DNA from 2 places in the Raoultibacter phocaeensis genome. Region 1 is predicted to be linked to the other one. Evidence: predicted binding sites of a transcription regulator. Region 1 holds the regulator's gene; the other holds the start of a gene.

Region 1 (7,466 bases):
GTGACATCTCCGGTGACGACCATCTTCGAGCCGAATCCGAGGCGCGTGAGGAACATTTTCATCTGCTCGGGGGTAGTGTTCTGCGCCTCGTCGAGGATGATGAAGCTGTCGTTCAAGGTGCGCCCGCGCATGAACGCAAGCGGAGCGATTTCGATGACGCCGCCTTCGATGAGCTGGTTCGCTTTTTCCATATCGGTCATATCGAACAGCGCGTCGTAGAGCGGGCGGATGTACGGATCGACCTTCTCGGTTAGCGTTCCCGGCAGAAAACCGAGGCTCTCTCCCGCTTCGACGACGGGACGCGTGAGAATGATGCGGCCCACCTCTTTGCGCTTAAGCGCCGCCACGGCCATCGCCATAGCGAGATAGGTTTTACCCGTGCCCGCAGGACCGATGCCGAACGTGATCGTGCTTTCACGGATCGCATCGACGTAGCGCTTCTGTCCGGCCGTCTTCGGCCGGATGGCGCGCCCGCGGTACGTGAGCAGGATGTCTTCGCGCAACGCCTGCGGCGCGAATTCCGCTGTATGGAGCAGATCGATGGCGTGTCGCACGTATTCGAGCGTCGGATCGTTTCCGCCCTCCACCATCTTGATCATGTCGGAGAACAATGCGGTGAGCGATTGCACTTCGAGCGGATCGCCCGAAAGCTCGATCGTGTTGCCACGCACGGTGATGCGCGCATGGAACGCGTCTTCGATCGCATGGAGCAGGGTATCCGCTTCGCCGACGATGCGAGCCATGCTCACGTTATCGGGTGCGGTCAGGGTAATTTGCGTTTGGTCTGTCATAAACTCATTGTACCATGCGCCTTTTGCGCGCACAGCGACGTAACCAAACCGACACCGCGCGAAACGCGTCGCAAACCCGCGCAGCCAAGCCCTGCAGCGTGTTGCATGCCGCACGGGCCGCCTGAGGCCGCGATGCACGGGCCGCTCAAAACGCTCAGGGCCGACCGCGCTTTTATCTACACTATCTGTATCTTTTTTTGCTCTTTGGGCCTTCGTTTCAGTACAAAATGACGGTTGCGAATGATCTTTTTCAAGAATATAAAATATGGTCTATTTTGTGATCAGGTACGTTCTGTATCTTCTCTATTTTAGCGATCACGGAAGTATGAAATAACCGTTCGCAACCGTCATTTTGTACTGAAAAAGATGGGAAACGCGCGGATTTTAAGTGCACCGCTGCTGCGCGATGCACTGCATGCGAATCTGCGGTTTACCGAGACGGTAGATTCGCGGCTTCGGGAATCCTCATCGCGACGAGGCTGCCGGGGACCGCTTCGGGGGGCACGGGGATCTCAAAATAGCTTTCGGTCATGCCCTTGCCTCGCGTTTCAACCAGCACGCGCTCGACGGTGCCGATGCGCGCGCGATAGGCCTCATCGCGCAAATGCGCGCCAAGTTCGGAGAGCTCTGCTGCCCGCGAGGCCTTCACCTGCGGATCGACCTGGTCGGGCCAAGCAGCCGCGGGGGTGCCCGCGCGCTTCGAGTACGGAAACACGTGAATCTTGGAGAAGCGGCAGCGGCGCGCTGCAGCGAGCGTCTCCCTGAAATCCTCCTCGGTTTCTCCGGGGAATCCGACGATGACGTCGGTCGAGAGCGAAAGGCCCGGCATAGCCCCGTACAATCGCTCGACCAGCTCGCAGAACCACTCTGCCGTATACGGCCGCGCCATCCGTTTGAGAACGCGGGTACTTCCCGACTGCAACGGCAGATGGAGATGACGCGCGATGCGGCCGTCAGCACAAGCCATGAACCCGATAAGCCGATCGCTCACGTCCTTGGGCTCGATGCTCGAAATCCTGATCCTCGCGTCGTCGTTCGTAGCAAGCAGATGCTCAAGTAAACCGGACAAGTCAAAAGAACCGTCCCGATAGGTACCGAGGTTGATGCCCGACAGCACGACCTCCGATACGCCTGCTGCGACCAAGCGACGATACTCTGACTCTATCTCGGATGCGGGCCTGCTCCACGCGCGACCGCGCGCAACATGCACTATGCAGTACGTACAGGCGTTGTCGCACCCGTCCTGGACCTTGATGCCCACGCGCGTCGGGAATCCCTCGCCCACCCGGATCATGTCTTCGGGTACCAGCGAAGCGTTCCTTTCGCCTGCATCGCACGGCGGCAACCCTTCCGCACACCTCGGCATACTCTTCGGCCTGGAGCTTTCCCCGTGCGCATCGAGCGACATGAGCGCGGCTTCAAGCGAGGGGACGAGCGCGGCAAGCCCTTCGTGGGATTTCACCGCTTCGCCGAGTTCGAACTTGCCCGCTACGCTCACGCGAGCATCCATGGCTTTAAACGCATCGGGATCGATGGCGGCTGCGCAACCGGTCACCACCACGGCCGCTTGAGGATGATCTCGCAATGCGCGCCTGACCGCCTTGCGCGTCTTCTTCTCAGCCTCGCCGGTAACGGTGCAAGTGTTCACCACGGCAAGGTGGACGTCCTCGCTGCCCTCGCCCGCCGAAGCGGATTGGAACCCAAGCGCTTCGAGGGCGACAGCTAGGCTGTCCGATTCGACGCGGTTCACCTTGCAGCCCAGGTTGACGATCGCGAACCTCATCATGCGCTCCCGGATCGACCGGATGCGCTCGCCGAAACCGCTGACGAACGGATCATTGCAACCCCCCGAGCTCGTAGAGCACCAGCGCCGGGGCCACAAGCCCCGCCGTTTCAGTTCGCAAGATCGAGGGGCCGAGGCTCACGGTCGAGGCGAAGCGATTAGCCGCAGTGAGCCGAGCCGCCTCATGTTCGGTCAAGCCGCCTTCGGGCCCCACGACCACGACAACGCGCGCATCCTCGGGAAGCACCCCTTGGGCACCGAGCGCACCCGTAAGCGCCTCGCGGATCGAACCTGTCGAAGCTTCTTCCCAGCACACGAGCACGGCATGGGCGTTTCGGACGAGGTCGCATACCTCGCCAAGGCTCAGGGGAAGCGATACCTCGGGAACGTCGCGCTGCCCGCTTTGCATCGCCGCGCTCTTCGCGATGGATCGCCATCGCTGCGTTCGCGCTGCCGCCTTCTTCTCATCGAGCTTGACGATAGAGCGCTCGCATGAAAACGGCACGAACCCCGATACGCCTATTTCGGTCGCATGCCGGATGATATCGTCCATCTTGTCGCCTTTGGCGATGCCCTGCACGAGCACCACCGCAGACAGCGTGCGGTCGGCATCGAACTTCTGCGCGATTCGGACGGACAGCGCATCCTGATCGAGTGCAACCACCTCGCATTCGAAGTAGTCTTTCGCCGCATCAACCACCGCGATATGCTCGCCCGGCGACAAGCGGAGAGCGCGCGCATGCTTCACATCGTCGGGCGCGAGCCTCAGCGCGAACGCACCGAGCGCTTCGTGCGCGATCACCTGGTTGTCGAGAAAAAAGTGCGGAAGCGACATGGACGCTCGAGTCTAGTTGAACACGTCGCGAAGCTTCTGCAGCGGCGTGCGCTCTTCGGCAACCGAATCGCCCATCTCCTCGGCAAGCTGTTCGAGCAGTTCGCGTTCTTTCTTCGAAACTTTCTTGGGGATGACCACGTTCACGTGCACGTACATATCGCCCCGGTTCTCGCTCTTGAAACGCGGCATGCCGAATCCGCGGACGCGGACGACCTGCTCGTTTTGGCATCCTTCGGGAATGCGCACCTTGACGACTTCGTCCTCGAAAATGCCGTCGATCTCGATTTCGGCACCGAGCGTCGCCTGTACGATCGAAACGTTCGCGCGTGCATGGAGGTTGTCGCCGTCGCGCTCGAAGAACTCGTGGGGCTGGATGCGGCACGTGACGATGAGGTCACCCGCAAGGGCACCCTGCATGCCTGCCTCGCCGAAACCGGAGAGGCGCAGCTGCTGGCTATCGCGGATGCCCACCGGCACCTCTACCGTGACGCGCTGGCGGTCGGGCACGCGGCCCTGGCCTTCGCACTCGGGACAGGGGTTGTCGATGGTCGTACCCGTACCGCCGCAGGTCTTGCACGTCTGCGCCGTTTGCATATCGCCCAAAAACGTATGCTGCACGGTAACGACACGGCCGCGACCCTGGCAATCGGGGCAGGTGACCTCTTTGCCATCTGCGCCGAGGCCCGTTCCCTCGCAGTCGGGACACGGGGCGAGCCGATCGTACACGATCTCCTTCTTGGCTCCCGCAGCGACTTCCTCGAGCGTCAGGCGCAATCCCACGCCCATGTCGCGCCCTTCCTTGCGCGTGACGGCATGGCCACCCGCTCCGCCGAAGAACGAGCTGAACAGATCCCCCATGCCGAAGCCGCCGCCGAACAGATCCTCGAAGTCGACGTACTGGTATCCGCCGCCGCCTCCCCCCGCAGCGCCGGGGATCGTTCCGAAGCGGTCGTACTGGGCGCGCTTGTTCGGATCGCTCAGCACATCGTACGCCTCGTTGAGTTCTTTGAATCTATCCTCCGCATCGGGGGCTTTGTTGACGTCGGGATGGAGCTCCCGCGCCTGTTTGCGAAATGCTTTTTTGATCTCGTCTTCGCTCGCGTTTTTCGAGACGCCGAGCACCTCGTAGAGGTCTTTGGCCATTACCTTGGATACCTTTCTACCTTATCGTGAGCCGTCTTGCAGCACGCTCTGAGCGAGCCTGACCGCTTGTATGACTTTCGAATAATCCATGCGGGTCGGCCCGATGACGGCGACCACGCCGGCAGCATCGCCGCGTCCGTACTGGGTCGCAACCACCGAAACCCCCGAAAGCGCTTCGTCGTTGTTCTCGCGCCCGATCCTTACAAGCGGCCCCGAATCCGCAGCCGCATCGTCAAACACGTGGAGCAGCACCGCGTCATCCTCAAGTATCTGCATGATGGGCAAAAGCGTCTGCGAATGGCTGAATTCGGGCTGCTTCAGAAGCGTACTCACGCCGATACGGTGCGCCCGGCCCGTATCGCTTTCCTGCAAACAGTACATCACCTCGTCAAGCACGATCCGCACGAGCGGGTCGTTCAAGGCTTCGGCGGCTTCGAGGTCGATGCGGTCACGCACCTCGGTGATCGATTTTCCAGCGAAGACATCGTTCAGAAGGTTCTGCACGGCTGCCAGATCGTCGGATTCCACCGGATCGGCGAAATCGATCGAGCGGTTGAGCACTTGACCGTCTTCGGTGACGAGCACGATGAGCGCGCGATGGCGCGTAAGCGATACGAGCGATATCTGGCGGATATGCAGCGCAAGCACCGAAGGTGCCAGCACGATTGACAAACAGTCGGTCAGACGCGTGAGCGCCACCGACGTGCGCTCGATCAGATCGTCGAGCTCGCTTGCGCTCTTCTTGAGCTCCTCGATCGTATCGCTGTGGGGCAGCTGACCGGTAGCAAGTCCGCTTTCGAGCAGATCGTCGACGAACGCGCGGTAGCCGACGTCGGTGGGAATGCGTCCCGCAGACGTATGCGGCTGGATGATGTAGCCGGCATCTTCGAGCACGGATAGCTCGTTGCGCACCGTTGCGGGGCTCACACCCAGCTTGTAGCGCTCGACGAGCGTACGCGACCCGACCGGGAGAGCACGGGCGACGTACTCTTCGATAAGAGCGCTCAGCACTCGTTGCCGTCTGTCAGAGAGCACCGCTTAATCCTTCCCCATCGTGTCCGATACGAAGCCAACCACGTATTTTAGCAGCCTCGCACCAAGAGTGCTAATCAATCTTAGTAATTTTGGCGGATCTTGACGGAAGCACCATAGAGAAGCGCGCTCGAACGCGGATGCCGCAGATTCCAGCTCCCGCAGGCGCGCACGTGCGAGCATCCGCGGATGCTGCAGGGTACGCTACGGCACCTGTGCGCATACGTCTTATGGAGCCAGATCGAACAGGCGGCCGTAGAGCTCGTTTCCGCAGAGCCACCCCACAGTGGTCGGTCGGTACGCCCCTTCCGTATGCTCGGCGAGACCGGCATCCACAAGTCCCCGAAACGCAAGCAGCGCTTCGGGCAGCACAAGCGACGCCTCGCGCACCTCTTCGTCGCGCACGCCTTCGACCATGCGCATCTTGAGCATGAGATATTCGGCGCACATCTGTTTCCGATCGAGATCGTCGACCACCTGACCGTCCTGAACGCGCATGCGCCGCGCATCGTTTTGCGTCATGGTGACGGCCGAGGTGCCGATGCCGAGGTAGGGCTTGCCGGTCCAATAGGCGATGTTGTGGCGGCACGCGTATCCGGGCTTCGCATAGCTCGCCACTTCGTAGCGCGTAAATCCCGCAGGCCCGAGGACGCGCAGCGCCGCCTCCATCATCACAGCCTGCATATCTTCGAGAGGCTCTTCGAGCATCCCGGCTTCGACCAAACGTTCAAGCGGCGTGTTCTCTTCGACGGTGAGCGGATAGACGCTTACGTGGGACACGCCCGCCTCCACTGCAGATACGAGGTCGCGTTCGAAATCCTCGGGCGTCTGCCCGGGCAGTCCGCACATGAGGTCGATGCTCACGTTTTCGAATCGTGTCTGCGCGCACGCAATGGCGCGCTTCGCCGTTTGCGCATTGTGGACGCGGCCGAGCTTTTCCAGAAGAGCGTTATCGAAACTCTGCACGCCGATCGAGAGCCGATTCACGCCGAGCGCCCAGAGGTCTTTCACCATCGCCTCGGTAAGGCTTTCGGGGTTGGCCTCCATCGTACACTCCACCTCAGGCGTCAGATGCATCGAAGTGGACAGCGCGTACAGAAGCGCCGAGAGGTTCTTCATGCCGATATGGCTCGGCGTTCCGCCGCCGATGTAGACGGTCTCGATGCTGCCCAGCTTCTCTTCGCGCGACGCCCTTCGTATGTCGAGCACGAGCTGTTCGACATAGCGGGTGATTTCCGGATCATCGGCCGAAGCGGCGCTCGTGGCGAAATCGCAGTAGGCGCATCGCTGTTTGCAGAACGGTATATGCAGATAGAGAGCCTTATACGGATCGAACATCGTCGTCCCCTTCCAAAATGGCTTCCAAAAGCCCGTCGAACACGCGATCGAAATTGGCGAGCGTCGTGCACGTGTTGATCGCACGCCGCGCGGCCGCTGCATGCGGAAGACCCGCCAAGTACCACATCGCGTGTTTGCGCATGCGCACGATGGAACGTTCGTCGCGCTCGGCAAGCAGCCGCGCATGACGGCGAGCCATGGCAATCCGGGCCTCGAACCCCGGCGCTTCGGGACGCGCCGTTTTGTTCATCGCCGCCTTGATATCGGCGAACACCCACGGATTTCCCTCGGCAGCGCGTGCCACCATAACGGCGTCGCACCCGGTTTGCTCGACCAGGCGAAGCGCATCGCTTCCGCCTCTCACATCGCCGTTGCCGATGACCGGAATGGAAACCGCGCGCTTCACCTGCGCGACAACGTCCCAATCGGCGCTTCCCTTGTAGTACTGCATCGCATAGCGGCCGTGCACCGCAACAGCCGACGCCCCCGCCTCTTCGGCCATGACCGCAAACGGCACGGCAAGCTCTTCGCCCACTGCGTATCC
Region 2 (7,466 bases), on a different contig from region 1:
GGGTTTCACCGAAGCGGTGATCGGCTTGTCGGGCGGCATCGATTCGGCAGTTGCCGCAGTCATGGCGGCCGATGCGTTCGGTGCCGAACGCGTTCACGGCGTACTTTTGCCGGGTCCTTACTCGAGCGACCATTCAGTCGATGACGCGCAGCAGTTGGCCGACAATCTGGGTATCGATGCTCAAACCATCTCGATCCTCGAGCCGTTCGAAGCTTTCGAGCGGGTGCTCGCCAAGGCGTGCGGCGGCGAGCTTAAGGGTCTTGCCGCCGAAAATACGCAGGCCCGATGCCGCATGGTGTGTTTGATGGCGCTTTCGAACGCGTACGGGTGGATGCTCGTCAACACCGGTAACAAGAGCGAGGCCATGATGGGCTATTCTACGCTCTACGGCGACACCGCTGGGGCGTTTGCACCGATGGGAGGCTTGTACAAGACCGACGTGTACGCGGTCGGTCGGTGGCGCAACGAGCAGGCGCTCCGTGCGGGCGAGGTGCCTCCCATACCCGAGAACATTTTCATAAAGCCGCCGAGTGCCGAGCTCGCGCCCGACCAACAGGACGAGAAAAGCCTGGGCATCGCCTACTCCCAACTCGACAGGATACTCGTCGCTCAAGTGGAGCAGGGAAAGAGCGTCGAAGAGATCGTGCGTGAGGGCATTGCGGCGCAAGAGACCGTACTCGAGGTGCTTGCAACCGTTGAGCGCTACGCGTTCAAACGCGCGATGGAGCCCCCGTTTCCCTCGGATACGTTTTACCGATAAGGGCTTGCTGCGGGTCCGGGTTTGAGGCTGCGGAGCTCTTCGGGCGGCCGGGCAATTCGGTTGAGCAAAGCGCTCGCCTTGCTGCGTATTGCAACGACTTGCAACACGACGTCCCTACGAAGCGCTTTCGCTTTCCGTTTGATCGCTTTCGGCGAGCGCGTCTGCGATCGCTTTGCCTACGAGCATGCCGAATGCGGCGTTCGAAGCAAGTCCGTTCACGCTTTCGGCGGCTGCCGAACCGCAGCAGTACACGTTTTCTGACGATGTCTGCGCGCCGGTAAGCTTACCCGTATCGTCGGTCTGCATGCCGCCGAGCGTTTTGTGCCTCACGGGAAACTGCTTGAGGGCGTAGTAGGGCGCTTCGAGCTGCTTTATATGCGCGGTGCGTCCGAACTCGCCATCCTTTTTCTCGTCAACGGATCGATGGTATGCTTCGAGGGTTTCCGAGAGCGTATCGGCGGGCACCTTGAGGGCTTCGGCGAGATCGTCGAGTGAATCGAAGGGTCCGATAAGACGCTTTTTCTGCTTGCTCGTAACGGAGGCGATGCTGCGGGACAGCAGCCCCTCGGAAAGCTGCTTGTCGAATACGATCCACCAGAAGCCGAGTTCTTGCAGGGCGCATGCATTCGCCGAAGCGCCCACTTGGTCTTCGCGTGCGAACCGCGTGCCGTAGGGCGAAAGCGCAACAGTCGGGCCGAACATGCCCCATGACGAAGCCTCGGGGATATCGCCGATAAGCGAAGCAGCCTGATCGAGGTCTGCCGTCTTTCCGCCGATTGCCGTGCAGAGACTGATGCCGTCTCCGGTTGCGTATACGGTCAAGCAGCCGATTGTCGCCTGATCGGGGATGTTTGCGCCGACAAGCTCCTGGTTCGCGCTGTAGCCGCCGGTGGCAATCACGATGCGCTTCGCCTTAACGTCCAAAGTTTTTCCAGTTTGTTCGGCGCAAAAGCGCATGCCCGCGGGTTTGTTCTGTCCGTCGAGAATAAACGCCGATGCACGCATGCCCAGCTCGAAGGTGACTCCCTTACTCGAAAGCCCGTCCTTGAGGGGAGCCATCACGCTTTCCATGTCGCCGATGCCCTTTTTGGGAATGACCACCGAATCGGCTGCGCCTTCGATTGAGTATTCCCGGGGGTCGGCGAATTGGGCGCCGTAGTCGCGTGCTACGCGGTCAACCCATTCGGTTTGCGCCATGATGAGGTTCTGCTTGAAGCGAAGGTTGTTTGCGTCGCCTTCCTCCTCGAGTTCTGCTTTGCGCTCTTTCCACGCGTCTTCCGCAGACTTCTCGATGCCTGCCGCTTTTTGGATGCTCGTTCCCGAAACGAAGAAGAGCCCGTTCGCTTCGAAGCTTTCGCCGCCGATCAAATCGCGCTTGTCGGCTATGAGCACCGAGCGATTCTGCTCAGCGGGATCCATCGCGGCGGAAAGCCCCGCGATGCCGCTGCCGACGATGAGCACGTCGACCTCTTTCGAAAACGAGATCGGAGGCGTCTGTGCAAGCGCATTCTCGCCGGTTGTTTCGGCGGCGCTCGAAGCGGTGCCGTCTGTTTCGCATCCGAACAGGGCGCCGCCTAGGGCAAGCACGGCGGCTGAGGTACCGGCGAGCTTGAAGAATTCGCGGCGTTCCATGGTGTCTGAGGTCCTTTCGGTAGCGGTGCGGATGCGTGCGCGTACGGCGCGGCACGAGTGGACACCGAGTATAGGGCCGCAGAGTCGCAATTGTCATCACCCAATACGCTCGGTGCGCAATATCCCCATGTTCACGCAAGGCCGATCGGCACGGCCTGCGCACGTAACGGTTGGATAACAAGGGCGCAACCGCTCGCAAGATACATCGCGGGGGGTATAGCGCCTCTCGCTCACGTCACCTACTATAGCCTCATGGAAGATTTTCTCATCAATACCAAGAAGATGGGCGCTGCCGATTGGCTGCTCGACGTTGCGATCGCGCTCGGCGCGTTCGCGTTCGGCTGCGCGCAGCTTCTGTTGACGATGTCTTCGGTCGTGATGCCCGACGAGCTTTTCCGCCAGCTGCTCGGCATACCGAACGTCATGCCGCAGGTGGGCGCCTACGTTGCCATTGCCCTGACGACGCTGCCGCTCGTCGCCCGCCGCAAATCGCCATGGCTCGTGTTCGTCTTCGTCATGATAGCGTTTTTGGGAACGCAGAATACGCTGACTGGCTACACGCTCGCCATCCTGGGTCCGATCATCGCGCTGTACACGATTGCGCACGAACGCGACCGCGCGGAAGCGGTAGTGGCCACCGTGCTTGCGGTGGCGTCGCTTCTGTTCGTAACACTTCCCACGCAAAGCGAGAGCCTGTCCGACCTCATGCGCCTGCAAAACGTCACGTACATGGTGGCGGCGGCGCTCGGCGGGTTCGCGGTGCGCACGCATCAAGAGTATGTGGCCGAAACCGAGCAGCGCGCATTCGCTGCCGAGAAGAGCCGCGAGGAAGAGGCGGCGCGACGTGTCGAGGAGGAGCGTGTGCGCATTGCCCGTGAGATCCACGACATAACGGCCCATTCGCTTTCGGCAGTGAGCATCCAAGCTGCCGCCGCCGAGCGCATGATCGACCGCGATCCCGAGGCCGCAAAGCAAACGATCGCTACCGTGCGTGCCACCTCCAAGGATGCGCTTGAGGAAATCCGCAGCATGATCGGCGTTTTGCGCAGCGGCGATGCGCAGGCTGAAACGGTGCCGACGGTGGGAACCGAGCGCATGGCCGACATCGTATCGTACCTTGAGGATGCCGGCATCGACGTCGACTACGATGCTACGGGATTCGATCGCGAGCGGGTACCCGCCTACATCGACGTGGCCCTGTTCGGCATCGCGCGCGAAGCGGCCACGAACATCGTTCGGCACGCGGACGCCCATCGCGTATCGATCCGCCTCGCCACCGATGGCGAGATGGCCCGCCTTGCGGTGGAAGACGACGGGCGGGGCCGCACCGAGGGTGAGAAGACCGATGGGCACGGCATTGAAGGCATGAACGAGCGGGTGAACCTGCTCGACGGAACCATATCTGCACACAACCGCGCCGGCAAAGGGTTCGCCGTTCGGGTGAGCATACCTTTGGGCGAAGCTGGGAGGAACCATGGCTGAAGAGCTGATCGGAGGCACGAACCTCTATGATGACAAGTACAGGGAAATGCAGGAGCGACTGCGCGAGCGAAGCGAAAAGGCGGTGCGGCTTGCCGATGCGGCGCTGAAGCGAGCCCCTGAACTTACCGTGGTGATCGCCGACGACCAGGATTTGGTGCGCAACGGCTTCAAGCTCATTCTTTCATCGTTCGAAAACCTCAAAGTGGTGGGGGAGGCGAGCAACGGTCGCGAAGCGGTCGAGCGCGTGCGCGAGACGAAGCCCGACGTTGTGCTCATGGACATTCGCATGCCCGTCGAAAACGGCATCGAGGCCACTGCCGAAATCACGGCTGACCCCGAGCTTGCCGATACGCATGTGCTCATTCTCACCACGTTCGACATCGACGAGTACGTCTACGACGCGCTTTCGGCAGGCGCGAGCGGATTCATGCTCAAGGATTCCGAACCCGACGACATCGCCGCAGCCATCGAGGTAGTCGCCGAGGGCGATGCGCTCATCCAGCCGTCCATCACCCGTAGGCTCGTCGAGACGTTTGTTGAATCGCGTGCACGCAGGGCCCATTCGGAAACGTCGCTTTCGGTGCTGACCGAGCGCGAACGCGAGATCCTCGGGCTTGTGGCCCGCGGGCTTACCAACGACGACATTGCAGGCGACCTCGTGATATCGCCTGCTACGGTGAAGACCCACGTAGCCCGCATTATGTCGAAGCTCGGTGCGCACGATCGCGCTCAGCTTGTAGTGCTCGCCTACGAAAACGGACTCGTGGTGCCGGGGGCGTGAGGGCTCGCAACCCGTTTCCGTGAACGAGTGACCGCATGTTTGCGGAGTGCTCTTCGTCCGCCGATCGGAGAACTGTAGAATCCTTGTGAAACCTAAGTCAAACACACTTAGGTTTTCTCAATTTCTCTTGCATTCGTCTGCGGGGGTGGTAATATACCGCTTTGTTTAGCACTCGTTACTCAAGAGTGCTAGCACTCCGCTCAAACGAGTGGTTAAATAGTGCAACGTGACGTGATTCAGAAAGAGCCGATCGAAAGGAAGGCATACACCATGAATCTTAAACCATTGGGTGACCGTGTGATCATCAAAGCTGACGAGGCTGAGACCACGACGGCGTCTGGTCTGTACATCGCATCCGAGGCTAAGGAGAAACCCACGACTGGCGTTGTGCTCGCAGTGGGCGATGGCAAGCTCGACAAAGACGGCAAGCATCTGCCGATGCCCGTCAAAGAGGGCGACAAGGTTATCTATGGGAAGTTCGGCGGAACCGAGGTTACCGTGGACGGCGAAGACGTTTTGATCCTCCGCGCCGACGACCTGTACGCGGTCTTCGCATAAGCCTTCGTTTTCTGTATCCCTGTCAGGCACTTTGCCATTCGAATCGCCGTATGAGGCTTGCGGATGGCGTTAGATGAAAGGAACTACCATCATGGCTAAAGATATCAAGTTCGATGCCGATGCACGCAGCGCGCTTGCGGCCGGCGTTTCCAAGCTGGCTGACGCAGTCAAGGTAACCCTCGGCCCCAAGGGCCGCTACGTCGCTTTGGAGAAATCCTACGGCGCTCCCACCATCACCAACGACGGCGTAACCGTCGCCAAGGAAGTCGAGCTCGAAGATCCGGTAGAGAACATGGGCGCTCAGCTCGTGCGCGAAGTCGCCGTTAAGACCAACGACGTTGCCGGCGACGGCACCACCACGGCGACGCTGCTTGCCGACGTCATCGTGTCGGAGGGCCTGCGCAACGTAACCGCCGGCGCCGATGCGCTCGGCATCCGCCGCGGCATTCAGAAGGCGACCGATGCGGTCGTCGAGGAGATCAAAAACAACTCCCACGATGTGGCGGGCAAAGATCAGATCGCGAACGTCGGCACCATTTCCGCAGGCGACGCCGAGATCGGCGAGAAGATTGCCGAGGCTATGGACGCGGTCGGCAAGGACGGCGCTATTTCGGTCGAGGAGAGCCAGACCTTTGGCCTCGAGATGGACATCGTCGAGGGTATGCAGTACGACCGTGGCTACATCTCCCCTTACATGGCAACCGACATGGAGAAGATGGAAGCTGTTCTCAAGGATCCCTACATCCTTTTGACCGATCAGAAGGTCAACAACATCCAGGATATGGTTCCGCTGCTCGAAGAGGTTATGAAGACCGGTCGCCCGCTGTTCCTCGTTGCCGAAGACGTTGAGGGTGAAGCGCTTGCCACCATCCTCCTGAACAAGCTGCGCGGCACCTTCAACTGCGTCGCCATCAAGGCCCCTGGCTTCGGTGATCGCCGCAAGCGCATCCTTGAGGACATTGCCGCCGTTACCGGTGCGCAGGTCATCGACAAGGACTTCGGCATGACCATGGCCGATGCCACGATCGACATGATGGGCCATGCGAAAACCGTCAAGGTCACCAAGGACACGGCGCTCATCGTCGACGGCGCAGGCGACAAGAAGGCTATCGACAACCGCATCCATCAGATCAAAGCCGAGCTCGAGCGCGTCGATTCCGATTTCGACCGCGAGAAGCTCCAGGAGCGCCTGGCCAAGCTTTCCGGCGGCGTTGCGGTGCTCAAGGTGGGCGCTGCTACCGAAAGCGAGCTCAAGGAGAAGAAGAGCCGTATCGAAGATGCGCTGCAGGCAACCCGCGCAGCCGTTGAGGAGGGCATCGTCGCTGGCGGCGGCGTAGCGCTTGTGAACGCCATCCCTGCGCTCGACAAGGTGGAAACGGCCGATAAGGACGAAGAAGTCGGCATCAACATCGTGCGCAAAGCACTCGAAGCCCCCATGCGCGCCATCGCTCAGAACGCCGGCTTCGAGGGCAGCGTCGTCGTCGAGCACGTGAAAGGCATGAAGGCGGGCGAAGGCCTGAACTGCGCCACGGGCGAGTACGGCAATATGATCGAGATGGGCGTGAACGATCCGGTGAAAGTTACCCGTACGGCTCTGCAGTCCGCTGCTTCTGTGGGTGCGCTTATCCTCATCACCGAAGCAACCATCAACGAGATCCCGAAAGACGGTCCCGACTTGTCCGCGCTTGCCGGTGCTGCCGGCGGCATGGGCGGGATGATGTAGGCTCGCGCTTCGCAAGAATTCAACACGGGCAGGTGATTCGCACATCCACCTGCCCGCTTAAACTCGGAATCGGGGTGGCCTGTCGGTCGCCCCGATTTTTGCTGCAAGGGGTTTTCTGCGGATGCCACTCGGATAGGTGCATCGAAAGCTGAGCTCTGGTTGTACCTACTCGGCAAAGTTGGCCAGAAACGGCGTCTCTTGAGCTACATAGGGTGTGCAGAGGTTAGGGTTGACGATCCATTCGTCGCATGCAGGTTCGAAGAACTTGTCGATATAGCAGAAGTGGTACGGGGTCGTCATATACTTTCCGAGAAACGATCCGGGTTCGTCGAAATCGCATTCGTATGCGTAGGCCCATGAATCGGAACCCGCCGATTCGGCGATTTTCGCGAACGTGCAGTTTTTTAGACCCGGTACGTGATCGGTCATGCCGTTCATATTCGCTTCCATCTTTGCAACCATGTCGGGATCGGCATCGTCGAGCAAGCTGAAGATGAGGACGCGATGGCATTTCGAGACGCTCGTTTCTT

What was found. The regulator HrcA, encoded in region 1, represses chaperone genes, less so after heat shock. The targets are predictions, from matches to a motif close to TNTTAGCANNCNNNNNNNNNGNNTGCTAANA.
Region 2: a site for HrcA is predicted at 4,819-4,849, ahead of FJE54_RS06460 (co-chaperone GroES). Genes of this name have one in related genera too.

What each region holds. Positions count from the first base shown of each region.
Region 1 is NZ_CABDUX010000002.1:949,787-957,252, reverse strand. Features, by position in the region: gene FJE54_RS11860 (PhoH family protein) at 1-791, opposite strand, end outside; gene mtaB (tRNA (N(6)-L-threonylcarbamoyladenosine(37)-C(2))-methylthiotransferase MtaB) at 1,222-2,577, opposite strand; gene FJE54_RS11850 (RsmE family RNA methyltransferase) at 2,627-3,409, opposite strand; gene dnaJ (molecular chaperone DnaJ) at 3,422-4,552, opposite strand; gene hrcA (heat-inducible transcriptional repressor HrcA) at 4,574-5,587, opposite strand; gene hemW (radical SAM family heme chaperone HemW) at 5,813-6,922, opposite strand; gene dusB (tRNA dihydrouridine synthase DusB) at 6,906-7,466, opposite strand, start outside.
Region 2 is NZ_CABDUX010000001.1:1,620,879-1,628,344, forward strand. Features, by position in the region: gene nadE (NAD(+) synthase) at 1-760, shown strand, start outside; gene FJE54_RS06445 (FAD-dependent oxidoreductase) at 875-2,392, opposite strand; gene FJE54_RS06450 (sensor histidine kinase) at 2,645-3,874, shown strand; gene FJE54_RS06455 (response regulator) at 3,867-4,655, shown strand; gene FJE54_RS06460 (co-chaperone GroES) at 4,926-5,213, shown strand; gene groL (chaperonin GroEL) at 5,305-6,936, shown strand; gene FJE54_RS06470 (Dabb family protein) at 7,102-7,466, opposite strand, start outside.